Regions from separate parts of the Duganella kummerowiae genome, predicted to be linked through region 2. Evidence: predicted binding sites of a transcription regulator. Region 2 holds the regulator's gene; each other region holds the start of a gene.
What was found. Region 2 encodes FNR, which switches genes on or off when oxygen is low (the NO sensors DNR and NnrR bind a similar motif). Its sites were predicted from a motif close to TTGATNNNNATCAA; they were not measured.
Positions count from the first base shown of each region.

Region 1: the regulator FNR is predicted to act here: its motif matches at 1,823-1,836, upstream of ACLB1G_RS25705 (OmpW/AlkL family protein).
Region 3: the regulator FNR is predicted to act here: its motif matches at 2,264-2,277, upstream of ACLB1G_RS06950 (universal stress protein).
Region 4: the regulator FNR is predicted to act here: its motif matches at 1,379-1,392, upstream of ACLB1G_RS06455 (agglutinin biogenesis protein MshI).

Region 1 covers NZ_JBKFEH010000023.1:52,250-55,763, reverse strand. Annotated here, with positions in the region: gene ACLB1G_RS25715 (hypothetical protein) at 1-646, opposite strand, end outside; gene ACLB1G_RS25710 (MORN repeat-containing protein) at 704-1,756, shown strand; gene ACLB1G_RS25705 (OmpW/AlkL family protein) at 1,902-2,513, shown strand; gene ACLB1G_RS25700 (DUF2244 domain-containing protein) at 2,615-3,073, opposite strand; gene ACLB1G_RS25695 (hypothetical protein) at 3,153-3,514, shown strand, end outside.
Region 2 covers NZ_JBKFEH010000008.1:720,153-723,666, forward strand. Annotated here, with positions in the region: gene ACLB1G_RS11050 (FixH family protein) at 1-507, shown strand, start outside; gene fnr (fumarate/nitrate reduction transcriptional regulator Fnr) at 623-1,381, opposite strand; gene ACLB1G_RS11060 (response regulator) at 1,567-3,514, shown strand, end outside.
Region 3 covers NZ_JBKFEH010000007.1:311,241-314,754, forward strand. Annotated here, with positions in the region: gene ACLB1G_RS06940 (cation-translocating P-type ATPase) at 1-404, opposite strand, end outside; gene ACLB1G_RS06945 (poly-beta-hydroxybutyrate polymerase N-terminal domain-containing protein) at 401-1,357, opposite strand; gene ACLB1G_RS06950 (universal stress protein) at 1,359-2,195, opposite strand; gene treF (alpha,alpha-trehalase TreF) at 2,409-3,514, shown strand, end outside.
Region 4 covers NZ_JBKFEH010000007.1:181,172-184,685, reverse strand. Annotated here, with positions in the region: gene ACLB1G_RS06460 (hypothetical protein) at 1-385, opposite strand, end outside; gene ACLB1G_RS06455 (agglutinin biogenesis protein MshI) at 382-1,329, opposite strand; gene ACLB1G_RS06450 (agglutinin biogenesis protein MshP) at 1,455-1,928, opposite strand; gene ACLB1G_RS06445 (prepilin-type N-terminal cleavage/methylation domain-containing protein) at 1,925-2,749, opposite strand; gene ACLB1G_RS06440 (type IV pilus modification PilV family protein) at 2,746-3,369, opposite strand; gene ACLB1G_RS06435 (prepilin-type N-terminal cleavage/methylation domain-containing protein) at 3,359-3,514, opposite strand, start outside.

The DNA of each region.
Region 1 (3,514 bases), on a different contig from region 2:
CGGCCACCGCCGGCGCCTTGTAGACGGCGTCCGGCATGGCCAGTCGCAGGTAGTCCACGGTGCCGGCCGCCACTTCCCTGATCTGTGCGACGGCGGCGGACGGCAGGCGCGGATCGAACCAGGCCAGCGGCTGGCCCGGCTGCCACGCCAGCGGCGCCTGCAGCAGCAGGGCCGCGCTGTCCGCGCTGGCGGCCGTGGCGTGACCGCGCACGGCGGCGCCGTCGGCCACCACACCGGGCGCCGCAAAGCGGTAGGTGGCGGGGCCGCAGCTGTCCGCCAGCGCGTAGTTGGACAGGTGGGCGTACAAGCCCTGCCCGAGCGGGAAGGCGGCCGGGTAACCGGGCTGGCGCACCTGCGCCGGCACCCGGAAGCGCAGCGCGGGGCACTGGGCCGGGCCGCGCTCCAGGCGGTCGGCGCCGGCGCTGCCGCAGCCGGGGTCCAGCGCCTGCCAGCCGGCGCGGGTCTCGCGGCCATCCCTGCCATTCTTGAGGAAATCCACTTGCGCACACTGTGGGGGCAGGCGGTAGGACACTTCCAGCGCATCGGGTCCTGCCAGCGTCAGTTGCACGTCCACCCCGGCCTGGTCCGGCGCGGCCAAGGCGCCCAGCGGCCACAAGGCCGCCAGCAGTCTTAAGTAATTTTTCATGTCCCAAGGATATCACCAAGTGATAACATTATTTTCTTTACAATCACGAGAGACCTTATGCGCCCGCTTCCCCTGCTGCTGCTTGCCCTTGCCGCCCACGCCGTGGCCGCGGAACCCGCCTACACCGGTCCGGCCGACTGCCGCATTGCCGATCCGCGTCCGGCCGCCGGGCGTAGCGCCAGCTGGAACGGCGCCTGCAAGGATGGCTATGCGGACGGCCCCGGCGCGCTGCAATGGACGCTGAACGGCAAGGACACGGAACGCTACGAAGGCCCGCTGCAGCGCGGCCTGCCGAATGGCGACGGGGTCTACCAGCGCGCCGACGGCAGCCTGGCCCAGGGCGACTACAAGGATGGGCAGCTGGATGGCAAGGGCATCATCGTGCGGCCCAATGGCGACAAGCTGGTGGGCAGCTTCCAGCAGGGCCGGGTCACGGGCCAGGTCAAGTTCTACAGCCACAATGGCGACGTCTACGAAGGCGGCTGGAACGCCGGTCCGGATGGCGTCGGCACGATACGCTATGCCCTGGGCGGCAGCTACAGCGGCCACTGGCGCAACGGCAAGCCGTGGGGCGAAGGCGCCATCACCTATTCCAATGGCCAGGTGCTCAAGGGCCAGTTCGCCGGCAGCTTCCAGCTGGGCGGGCCGGCGCTGGAGGGCAAGCCGCAGCCGGGCAACTACGACATCAAGGAAGACAGCCCCCGCACCGGCAGCAACCTGCGCAGCGACGCCGCCCGGGGCTACCAGGTGCCGCCCGATAAATCCTATGCCGACCTGACGCCTGAACAGCAGCAGCTGGTCAGGCAGCCCTACGCCATCCTGCAGGCCGGCGACGCGCCGCCCTATCCGGTGGGCGGCATGGTGGAGCTGTCGCGCGCGCTGTCGCGCCTGGGCGGCCAGATGCGCGGACGCGGCATGCTGCAGGCCCAGGTCTGGGTCGACGAAAACGGCGCGCCGCAGCGCACCGCCATCCTGGAAGCGCCCGACAAGGAGTTCGGCGACATGGTGGCCAGGGTGCTGTTGCTGGTCAAGTATACGCCGGGCCGCTGCGCCGGCCAGCCCTGCGCCATGGCGGTGCCGTTCAAGTACATGTTCACCCTCAGCCCATGAGCTGGCAATGCAGCGGCGCCGTGACGGTACCGTAAAACTACGAGGGCACGGCGTATCGGTGAGCTTTTGATGTGCATCAAAGTTTTTGCTGAGCAGCATCAATACACTTCTTTCCGTTACTTAGACGAAAGAGAAGGAAGTGAAAATGAAGAAGCCTGTTGCAGCCATCCTGTTTGCCTCCCTGGGTTTGATCGCGGGCCACGCGGCCGCCGAGGAATCGCCGTGGCTGGTGCGTGCGCGCGCTGTGCATCTGGATCCGGCCGACAAGTCTGATCCCGTGGGCGGCGCCGGCGCCTCCGACCGCATCGGCGTGAGCAGCAAGACCATCCCCGAAGTCGACATCTCGTATTTCTTCACCCCGAACTTCGCGGCCGAGCTGATCCTGACCTATCCGCAGAAGCACGACGTGAGCCTGGACGGCGCCAAGATCGGCACCTTCAAGCACCTGCCGCCCACGCTGCTGGCCCAGTACCATTTCGTGTCGAACTCGCCGCTCACGCCCTACCTGGGCGCCGGTGTGAACTACACCAACATCTCCGATGTGAACCTGCTGGGCGGTAAGGGCGGACTGGAACACAAGAGCTGGGGCCTGGCCGTGCAGGCCGGCGTCGACTACAAGATCGACGAGCACTGGTCGCTCAACTTCGACGTGAAGAAAGTGCAGATCCGCAGCGACGTGTATATCAGCGGCGCCAAGGCCAGCGCGGTCAAGGTGGATCCGCTGCTGGTGGGCGTGGGCGTCGGCTACCGCTTCTAAGAACCCGTTTAAAAATGACCATGGCGTCGTTACGGCTCCTCGCCGTGCTGGCGCACTGTCTTCGTAGCCGCGCCTAGCCCTGCTCATTTTTGGAACGGGTTCTAATGGAGGCGCAGGTCGCGCTGCAGTTCCAGCGCGACCTGGCGCCGGCGCGCGGGCGGCGCCAGCCGTCCCAGCGCCAACCGGCGGCCGCCGGCTTCCAGCGCGATCAGGTCGCGCTGGCGGCGCGGCGGCGTGACGCGGGTGCGGCGTGCATCGAGCTCGATGCGGGTGACCCGCTCGGCCGAGCAGCGCTCCACCAGCAAACGGCCGCCGGCCAGCTCGATGCGCTCATGGTCGGTGGCGTGGCGCGCGTGATACACGAAGGCCGCCGCCACCGCCGCCATCTCCAGCGCCGTAAAGAACAGGATCTGCCACACCCCGGCCACGATGAAACCGGTGGCCACGCCGAACGAGGCCAGGCACAGCACGCCGTAGGCGGCCACGAACTGGCGCGGCGTCAGCGCGCACTGGCGGCGCAGCAGCCATTCCCGCCTGCTTTCCGAGCTATCGCGTGGCATGTCATCCTCCCGCCGCCATTATTTCACGATTCCCGCCTGCCGCTATAATGCGGGCATACCGGCCACCGATGGATGCCTCATGCGCAAGTCCCTGATACTCCTGCTGCCCCTGCTGCTGACCGCCTGCGTGGACGATTCCGCCAGCTATTACGCGGACGGCAAGGGCGGCCAGCACAGCCTGACGGTGCGGCGCGTGCAGCCGTATTTCTGGAAGGATGAAGTGGAAGTGCAGCTGACCATGGCGCGCCAGCCGGAATGCCAGCGTCGGGTGGACCTGCAGCTGTCCGGCGCGGACGAGGTCGAAATCGAGCTGTACGCCAAGGGCGACAACATGTGGGTGCTGCGCTCCGGCCAGGAAGCGTGGGCGGCCGACACCCAGACCTGTGTGCTGTACACCGACATCAAGACCGACCCGGGCGAACTGGTCGGCATGTACCACGT
Region 2 (3,514 bases):
CCGAGTCCGAATCCTGCGCCCTGGTGGCGCCACCGCTGGCCCTGGCTGCTGATGGCCGGCCCCTTCATCGTGGCCGTGGCCGCCAGCTACACGGGCTGGCTGGCCTACCAGGGCCAGGATGCGCTGGTGGTGGGCGACTACTACAAGCAGGGCAAGGCCATCAACCAGGACCTGCGGCGCGACCGCGCGGCAGCCGGCCTGGGACTGGCCATGGAAGTGGAATACGATCCCTCGACCAGCGAGCTGCGCGGGCGCATCAGCAGCCGCAGCCAGGCCACCCGGCCGGCCGCCGTGCTGCTGCACCTGTCGCACGCGACCCTGCCGGAAAAGGATATCCGCCTCATGCTCAAGCCCGACGCGGACGGCGCCTTCCACGTGGCGCTGCCCATGCTGGAGCGCAGCCGCTGGGTGGTGCTGGCGGAAGGAGAACAGCGCGACTGGCGCCTGGCCGGCGCCTGGCAGTGGCCGGCGCAGCGTTCGGTGACGCTAAGGGCCGACGCGGAGTAGGTTTTGAACCTGTTTCAAAATCAGGGCCAGGCGCTGGCCAAGGCCGGGGCGGCGAAGACAGTGCGCCTGCACGGCGAGGAGCTGCAACGACGCCATGTTCGGTTTGAAACAGGTTCTATGCGCAGGTCTCGGTGCCGGCCGTGATGGCCTTGAGGGTAGGCAGGTTGAGCAGCTCGATCTCGCGGTTGCTGACCCGCACCAAGCCCTCTTTCTTGAACCTGGACAGCAAACGGCTGATGCTCTCTATGGTCAAGCCCAGGTAGTTGCCGATTTCCTCGCGCGACATGCGCAGCTGGAAGGTGTGCGGCGAATAGCCGCGCGCCTCGTAGCGCGAGGACAGGTTGACCAGGAAGGCGGCAAAGCGCTGGGTGGCCTGCATATTCCCCAGCAACAGCATGACACTTTGCTCGCGCGTGATTTCCTGGCTCATCATGCGATGGAAATGGCGCAGCAGGGTGGGCATGTCGGCCAGCAGCTGCTGCAGACTGCCGAACGGGATTTCGCACACCTCGCTGTCCTCCAGCGCAATGGCGTTGCATAAATGGCGGTCGGCGCTGATGGCGTCCATGCCCAGCAGCTCGCCGGCCATCTGGAAGCCGGTGATCTGCTCCAGCCCCTCCTGGTTGACCTGGTAGGTCTTGAAATGTCCCAGCCGCACCGCATACAGGTTGGCGAAGCCGTCGCCGATACGGAACAGGGTGCCGCCGCGCGCCACCTTGCGGCGGCGGCCGATGATCTGGTCCAGGCGGTCCATGTCGGCCGTGTCCAGGCCCATGGGCAGGCACAGCTGGTGCATGCTGCAGGTGGCGCAGCGCGCGCGCAGCGCATCGATCGAGGTGGCGGGCAGGGTCAGGGGGGGAAGTTCGCGTATCATCCAGGCAGTGTAGCGCATCCGCCCCCATTTGGTGCGATTTCGCACTGAACCATTCAGGTATCCGAGGCTGTGCGACAACGCCCACAGTGCAGTGCCTGCTCCTTGCCAATCCCGCCCATTGCGGGGAAAATCCCTAGCAATATGGCAATTCCTCCGATCGCCCCGACCCCGCTTGCAAGGAAGACATGAAGCCTCTCGGCATCAAAGCCAAGGTCGCGCTGGCCACCAGCATTACCTCCATCCTGATGATCGCCCTCGTTACCGTGGTGCAAATGCAACGGATGCAGGACGACTTCACGCGGGTGCTGTTCGCCCAGCAGACGGCGCTGATCAACCGCACTGCCGAGGAGCTGGACGACAAGCTGCTGATGCTGCTCGACATCATCGCGGTCTCGGCCCGCAACCAGCCGCTGGCCATCGCTGCCGATCCCGAGCGCCTGCGCGACTACTACCGCGACCGCGCCGTGCTGGCCCTGTTCGACGACCTGCTGGTGCTCAACCCGGCCGGCGACGTGATCGCCGATCTGCCGGTGGTGCCGGGCCGCACCCAGGTCAACGCGTCCGACCGCGCCTATTTCAAGAAGGTCATGCAAACCCGCAAGCCCATGATCACCGAACCGGTGATCGGCAAGACCAACAAGCAGCCCATCGTGCAGATGATCGCACCGGTGCTGGACGACAACGGCGAAGTGCGCTGCCTGCTGATGGGCGTACTGCGCCTCTACAAGGACAACCTGCTGGGCCATTTGCGCACCGCCAAGGTGGGCCGCAGCGGCTACTACTTCGCCCTGACCCGCGGCCAGCCCTCGCTGTACGTGCTGCATCCGGACACCAGCCGCCTGCTGCAGCCGCGCCAGCCCAACGCCAATCCGGCCACCACGCGCGCCCTGGATGACGGCTTCGAGGGTTCCATGCTGGGCACCACCAGCAACGGCACCCGCGCCCTGAACAGCTACAAGCAGCTGCAAGCGGTGGACTGGCTGCTGGCCGCCTCGCTGCCCATGGAGGAAGCGTTCGAGCCCTTCAACGGCGTGCTGTACCGCCTGCTGGCCTGGAGCGCCGCGGCCTCGCTGCTGTCGGCCGCCGTGATCGGCTGGCTGACGCTGCGCCTGATGGCGCCGCTGGTGCGCCTGCGCGACGCCATTGCCGTGCTGCGCAGCGACGCCCGCCGCTTCACGCCGCTGCCAGTGCGGACCGAGGACGAGGTCGGCCAGCTGACGGCCGCCTTCAACAGCCTGATGCACGAGCGCCTGTCGGCCGACGCCCGCCTGCAAAGCCTGATCGAGTTCGCCCCCAACGCCATCGTGGTGGTGGGCGTGGACGGCCGCATCGAAACCTTCAACCGCCAGGCCGAGCGCTATTTCGGCTATCAACGCGAGGAAGTGCTGGGCCAGCCGCTGGAAGTACTGGTGCCGGAGCGCCTGCGCAGCCTGCACCAGCGCCACCGCACCCAGTTCTTCGCCGAGCGCCTCAGCGCCGAACCGTCGCGCATGGGGCCGGGCCAGGATTTATATGGCCTGCGGCGCGACGGCAGCGAATTCCCGATCGAGGTCAACCTCAGCGCGGTGCGCACCGACCAGGGCACCAAGGTACTGGCCGTGGTGTCCGACATCACCGAACGGCACCGCCTGCGGCTGGAGCTGGAGGCGCGCGCCGTCGAGCTGGAGCAGGAGCGCGACCGCGCCGAGGCCGCCAACCGCGCCAAGAGCGAGTTCGTGGCCAACATGAGCCACGAAATCCGCACGCCCATGAACGCCGTGCTGGGCATGGTCTACCTGCTGGGCAATACCGACCTCAGCGCGCAGCAACGCAAGTACCTGAGCATGGTGCGGGTCTCGGGCCAGTCGCTGCTGGGCATCCTCAACGACGTGCTGGACTTCTCCAAGATCGAGGCGCGCCACATGGAACTGTCGCCGGTGGAGTTCGCGCTGGAGGAAGTGATGAACTCGCTGGCCACCACCATGACCATGAACGCCGGCGACAAGGAACTGGAATTGGCCATCGCGGTCGACGCCGGGGTGCCGCGCATGCTGCGCGGCGACTCGCTGCGGCTGCAGCAAATCCTGGTCAACCTGGCCGGCAACGCCATCAAGTTCACCGAGCAGGGCGAGGTGGTGGTCAGCGTGTCGCTGG
Region 3 (3,514 bases), on a different contig from region 2:
GCCGGGATACGCACGCCCTCATCGAGCAGCACCACGTCGCCGGCCACCAGCTCGCGCGCCGGCACCTGCTGGCGGCGGCCGTCGCGCAGGACCAGCGCCGACGGACTGCCCAGCGTGCGCAGCGCCTGCAGCGCGCGCTCGGTCTTGCCCTGCTGGTGCAGCGTCAGGCCGATGGTGACCGCCACCATCAGCGCCAGGAAGCCGCCCTCCAGCGGTTCGCCCAGCAGCAGGTAGAGCAGGGCGGCGCCGCACAGCAGCAGGAACATGGGCTCGCGCACGGTGTCCGCCGCCATGCGCCACCAGCCGCGCCGGTCGCGGTCGGGCAGGGCGTTGGGGCCGTCGGCGGCCAGGCGCGCGGCCGCTACGCCCGCCGTCAGGCCGGTGACCGGCGCGGCGCCAGTCATGGCTCCAGCACGTAGGCGCCGGGCGCGTCGTCCAGCGCGTGCGAGGGCGGCGGCGGCGCCTGCAGCGGACCGGCGTGGCGCGCCAGCCACGCTTCCCATTCCGGCCGCCAGGAGCCGGCCCGGACCGGCTGGCTGGCGCGCCAGCTGTCGGCGTCGATGAAGGGGGCGTTCGGGCGGTGGGTGGCCACCTGGTAGCTGCGGCCGCCGGGACCGGCCGGGGCCACCACGCCCGCGTTGTGGCCGCCGGAGGCGCTCGTGGCCTGGGCCACCGGATTGGTCGCCAGGAAGTTCGATGGCGCGGCGCTGTCGAGCAGCTGGCGCGCGATGAAGGTCACCACCTCGGCATGGTGGCGCGACACCCCGCGCACGCCGGTGGTGGCGCACTGCCACCATTGCTGCGCCAGCAGGAAGGCTTGCGACGTGGCGTTGTACGGCCACACCTGCCAGGCCGGGTCGGCGAAGCGCCGGTCCGATGGCGGCGCGATGATCACCGGGGCGGGCTCGTCCGCCTGCGGCAGCGCGGCGTGGCCGGCGTAGGCCAGCCAGCGCACCGCCCCATCGAGCGCGAACATGGCCAGCTGCAGCTGCTTGGACGGCGCCAGCAACAGGTGCGCGGCCCAGTCGAACCAGGCCCCGGCCACGGCCACCGGCGAGACCGAGGCCGTCAGCCGGGCCAGGGCGGCGTTGAACAACAGGTCGGCAAGGTCGTCGTCGCTGTCGCCCTGGGCGCAATACTGCACCGAGCCGGGCATGGCGGGCGCGCCGGCGGTTGGCAGCCCGGCGTCGGGCGCCCGTTCGGGCGCATGATAGGCCGCGGGTTCCGGCGCGTAATCCAGCGCATGATGCGCCGCAGGCGCCGGCGCGGACTCGCGCCCCGCGTCCGGCATGGCAGCCGGCTTGGCGTCCGGCGGCACCGCCATGGCGGGGTGCCAGCATCCTTCCAGGTCGGCCATGTCAGTGCGCCAGCAGCAAGGGCACGCTGGCGTCGTCCAGCAGGCTGGTGGTGGCGCCCCCGATCAGCCACTCGCGGTAGCGGCTGTGGCCGTAAGCGCCCGCCACCAGCAGGTCGGCGCCCACGTCACGGGCCAGGCCCAGCAGGGCGGGCGCCGCGCCCAGCGTGCTGTGTTCGCGCACCACCTCCACCGGTACGCCGTGGCGCGCCAGGTAGGTGGCCAGGTCGGCGCCGGGACTCTCGCCGTGGGTTTGCGTCAGTGAGTCCGGGTTGATCACGGCGACCTTGACCGAGGTGGCCTCTCGCAGCAGAGGCAGGGCGGCGGCGACCGCGCGGCAGGCTTCGCTGCTGGCGTCCCAGCCGACCACGGCGACGTTGCCGACCTGCTGCTTGCCATAGCCGTCCGGCACCACCAGCACCGGACGCGTGCAGTGCAGGGCGACATAGCCGGCCAGGCCGGCGGTCAGGCGGGCGCGGGCCCCGGGCGGGGTGCCGGGACTGAGCACCAGCAGGTCGGCATAGGCCGACTGCAGCAGCAGGGCGTGTTCGGCGTCGTCATTGATGATGCGCTGTTCCCAGGACGCCACGCCCAGGCGCTGCATGGCTGCCGTGAAGGCCTGCAGCTGCTGCGCCGCATGTTCGCGCAGCAGATCGTAGTCCGCCGCGGGCAGCGCACCCATGGGAGAACTGCCGAGCATCAGGTAATCCTGCGGCGCGATGCCGGTGACGGCGCTGCCCACCAGATGGGCGGCATGGCGGGCGGCCAGGGCAGCCGCCACTTCCAGCCTGGGGGCCAGCCCGGCGCTGCCGTCGACGTGCACGAGTATGGTCTTGTACATGGTGCGCTCCTTTTATTGGTCGTGGTATCCAGTGTAGGAGCGCGGGAGGAGTGGCAGGGTTCCCGGATTTGAGCTTGATCAAAAACCGTGCACGGAAATTTGCGGCAATTGCACGCTTGAATATGTGGGATGGCTCACCGGGTTCCGATACGCGCGCCGTGCGCGCACCAGCCTGCTTATACTGCGCTAGCCTACAGCTACCATGGAGCGCAAATGAAAATACGGGAGATGCCGAGCGGCGGCGTGCGGCTGGCCGCCCTGATATGCGTGCTGCTTGCCGTGGCGGCCGGGCCAGGGTACGCGCAGCGTGGGAGCCCTGCGGTCACGCCGGCCGATATGCCACGGCCGCCGCAGGAGGTGTACGGCGCCCTGTTCGAGGCGGTGCAGGCCGCGCACATCTATCCCGATGCCAAGACCTTCGCCGATGCGGTGGCCAGGGAGGAGCCGGCCGCCATCCTGGCGCGCTACCGGCAAGAGCGGCCCCAGGGCGCGGCGCAGCTCAAGGCTTTCGTCGAGCGCCACTTCACCCTGCCGGAACCAGCCCAGGTCACGCTGCGCCAGCACATCGCCTCCCTGTGGCCGATACTGGCGCGGCCGCCGCTGGAGCCGCCGAAGTGGTCGTCGGCGTTGCCGCTGCCGGCCGCCTACGTGGTGCCGGGCGGCCGCTTCCGCGAGATCTACTACTGGGATTCCTACTTCACCATGCTGGGCCTGCGCGCGGACCGGCGCGAAGACCTGGTGGCGTCCATGCTCACCGACTTCAAAAGCCTGCTGCAGCGCTACGGCCATATCCCGAACGGCACGCGCACCTACTACCTGAGCCGCTCGCAGCCGCCGTTCTTTGCCGCCATGACGCGCCTGCAGCCGGCCGACGATGCGCTGGCGGCGCTCAAGACCGAGCATGCCTACTGGATGCGCGGCGCATCCTGCCTGCCGCGGCAGGGCGCGGGCGCCTGCGAGCATGTGGTGCGGCTGCAGGATGGCGCCATCCTCAACCGCTACTGGGACGCCAGGGACACGCCGCGCGACGAGGCGCTGGGGCCGGACCTGGCCACGGCGCGCGACAGCCGCCGTCCCGCGTCCGAGGTCTACCGCGACCTGCGCGCCGCCGCCGAAAGCGGCTGGGATTTCTCGTCGCGCTGGCTGGACGATGCGCAGCGCCTGTCCACCATCCACACCACGTCCGTGCTGCCGGTGGACCTCAACAGCCTCTTGTACCAGCTGGAAGAAGAAATCGAAACGCGCTGCGCCGCCGCCCGGGACGCCGCCTGCGCCGTTGCATTCCGGCGCGCGAGGGAGCAGCGCGCCGCCGCCATACA
Region 4 (3,514 bases), on a different contig from region 2:
CGCTCACGTTCTGGCGCGCCAGCGCGCGGAAGTATTCGGCATAGCCGGCCGTATTGCCCAGCGCCCCGCCCTGCAGCACCTGCTCCACGTCCTTGAGCGCGTGCAGTTCCTGTTCGGCCTGCGCCACTTCGGCGGCCAGCGCCGGGTTGAGGTGGCGCGGCGCGAACTGTTGCCTGGCCTTGAGCAGGCGCGCCTCGCGCTCCGCCACCAGGGTGCGGCCGGCGGCGGCGCGCTGTTCCAGTTCCTTCACCTGGTGGCTGGCGTACCAGCCCACCGCCAGCGCGCCCAGCACGATCACGCCCAGCGCCTGCGCCATGGGCAGCGCCGTGAAAACCTTCTTTTGCTTGAGGAAGATCGGGTTGTACAGGTTGATCTGCTGGCTCACAGCCGCACCTCCTCATCCCGCAGGGCGGCGCCCAGGGTCAGGAAGAAGCGCTGCTGGCGGCTCTCGTCCTGCTGCAGTTCCGGCACCCGGCTCAGGTCGAACACATCCCCCAATTCCATGGCCTCCACCGCCATGTACAGGTTGCTGGCCAGGTGCTCGTGCAGGCCGCTGGCGCCGGTCGGCGCCAGCAGCAGCTTGGCCACGCTCACGTAATGGAACTGGCGCTCGAAGTGGTCCATGGAGCGCTGCAGCTCCAGGGTGATCTTGTCGAAGCAGGCGTGCTGCTTGTCGGTGTCCGGCTCCAGCAGCTGCTGCAGGGTGACGTCGATGCGGCGGGTCAGGTACAGCTCTGCCTTGTAGGTCACGGTCAGCAGGCCGCCCTCGGCATCGAAGGACAGCATGGCCAGGCCACGCCCGGGAATCTCCAGCAGCGCGGAGATGTTACGCTGCGCCATCTCGGGGATGTCGATCACGGACAAAGGCAGCTCGGCTTCGGCAAACAGGTCCTGGCGCGATTGCACCACGCTGTTGCGGGCCGCCACCGCGAACATGGAATGGCCGCGCGCCGTGTTGCCGGGATCGACAGGAATGTCCAGCACGTCGATGGTGGCGTCGTCGATGTGGAAGTCCAGCATGTCCTTGAGGCGCCAGCGCACCGCCGTCTTCAGCTCATCGGGCGGGACGTTGGGCGCGTCCACCGTGAGTATCTGGTAGTCGCGCGCGCCCAGCATGGTGCCGCAGCGGAAGGCGGAGGCGCGCAATTCCTTGTCGACCCGCGCCAGCGCTTCGGCCGACAGCGCCGGCGCGGCCTCCACCAGGGCCGCCAGTTTCACCAGCGGCTTGGCGTCGCGCACGCGCTCGACACGGCCGGCATACACGCCGTCACCGCCGAAGGTGAGCGTGAGGCTGCCGTCCTTTTTTTTCGTCCTGTTGAAGAAACCCATGCCGGCTATCTGGTTGAAGTGGATTACGCGAAGTTTACGCGCTAGATGGTTGATTATATTCAAGTTACCACGGTTTTTTGCTGCAATTTCGTATCAGTACCGCAAAAACACACACATTTCCACATCTAAAGCTGGGCCTGGACCACGCGCTGCACATAATCCGGGCTGCGGCTGGCGTTCGGGCAGGCGCCATTGGCCGGTTCGTTGCAGGCGGTGGAGGTGATCAGGAAGTGCGAATAGGTAGCGCCAGCCAGCTTGACCGGCGTGCCGCAGCTCACCGTCACCGTAAAGGCCGACAAGGTGGTATCGGACGGCATGCGGAACGAATACGTGGCGGGACAGCCCAGATTGACCGCCGGATCGGCGTTCGACTGCGCCTGCAGGGCCTGGTACAGCGCCCACTCCACCCCGGCGCGCGCGGCCTGGTAGGCGCGTGCGGCCTGCTGGTCCTGCACCACGGTATTCTGCTGTCCGGTGGTGATGGAGACGATGGCAACGCCCAGTCCGGCCAGCACCACCAGCAGGAAGATCGCGGTGACGATGCCGATCCCGGCCTGCCGCCGCAACGCATGCACCCGGGGACGGAAAAGTGGATTCATGGCGTGTTGTCAACGTGGATTTGATGGACCAGCGTGGCCCGCTCGGCGTTGTTATCGGCGCGGGCCAAGGTCAGGCTCAGTCCCAGCAGGCCGTTCTGCACGTTGGCCAACTGGGTGTAGTCGAAGACGCAAGCGGTGACATTCGCGGCCATCAGCGCACTGGACCCACCGGAGGGCATGGCCTGGGCCAGGTTGTAGCCATAGTTCCAGTATCGCGTCAGGGTACGCGCGGTGGGGTCCCAGGCATAGGTAACGGGACGCGTGACCACGGCAAAGCGCTGGGTCGGCGACATGTTACGCGACGAGAAGGTGTTGCTCAGCAACGTCACCGTATTGCCGCTGACCTGGGCGACCTGGGCCCGGTTATTGCCCTGGTAGGCATCGGCGTCCTGGAAATCTGTCCCCAGGTTGTAGATCACGATGGAATCGCCCGCCATGATCGCGTAGGGCGCCACCGGCATGGGGCCGACCACATCGAAGGACAGGCCATGGTTGACGAAGTCGAGCGGATTTCCACTACTTTGATTATCCTGCACCGATAGATAGGTGCCGCCCGCCTTGGTCGGGATGAATTCCAGCAGCAGCACCCCATTGATCGCGGTGACGCGTATGCTGTTGGGCAGCGCACCACGCACCTCGCGCGCGATGCGGCGCAACGCCAGGTCGGCCACGTCGCTCAGCTCGGCCCGGCCGACCGCATCCACGTAGTTCTGTACCGGCTGGCGGATGAACAACACCATGATGCCGGCCAGGATGCTGGTCACCACCATCACCACGACGGCTTCCACCAGGGTGAAGCCGGATTGCCGGACGCGCGTCATGGCACCGACCTCGGCGCATAGCGGGTGCGGTAGCCGTCCAATGCGACGAAGTCATTGGCGCCGCCGCCGTAGGCGACCCTGACCGTGATGAGCAAGATGTTCATACTGGCCGGCAGCGTGGTGCCGGTGATGGCCCTGCCTGCCGGCCCCAGCGGCCTGTTACCTGGCGGCGCATCGACGCTGACCGTCACGGTGTAGCCCGCGAGCGCGCCACCGCCCAGCACCGCGCCGCTGGCGTCCAGCAGGACGCCGGACGCATTGGCCAGGCTCTTGCCGGCATAATCGTTGACGTTGTCGTAAGGCCGTGTATTGCCGCTCTCCGCACCAGGGGTGCCGAGCTGCTCCAGCGCGGCCGGACAGTTGATGGCGTCCGCGGCCTGGGCATTCATCGCGTTGGGATCGATCGGATCGCAGTAGGTGAAGCGCGCCATCTGGATTTCTTCCATATAGGCTTCAGCAATCAGCAAGGCTTGCTTGCGGCGCACCGGATCGGCACTGTTGCGGGTGGCCAGATTCATCACCTGCAGCACCGCGGCCGCGGCCACGCCCATCACCACCATGAAAATAATCAGCTCGATCAGGCTCAGGCCGCGCTGGCGTGGAAACGGCTCAATGCACATAGCCGGTCTCCGGTTCGACAGTGAGGGTATAGTTATTGCTGCCGCTGGCGAACCGCAGGACCAGCCGCTGGAAAGCGGAAGCGGTACCGGGCGCGTTGTTGACGTCGGCGGCGCCGTAAGGACGTCCAGCCGCGTCGAAGAAAAA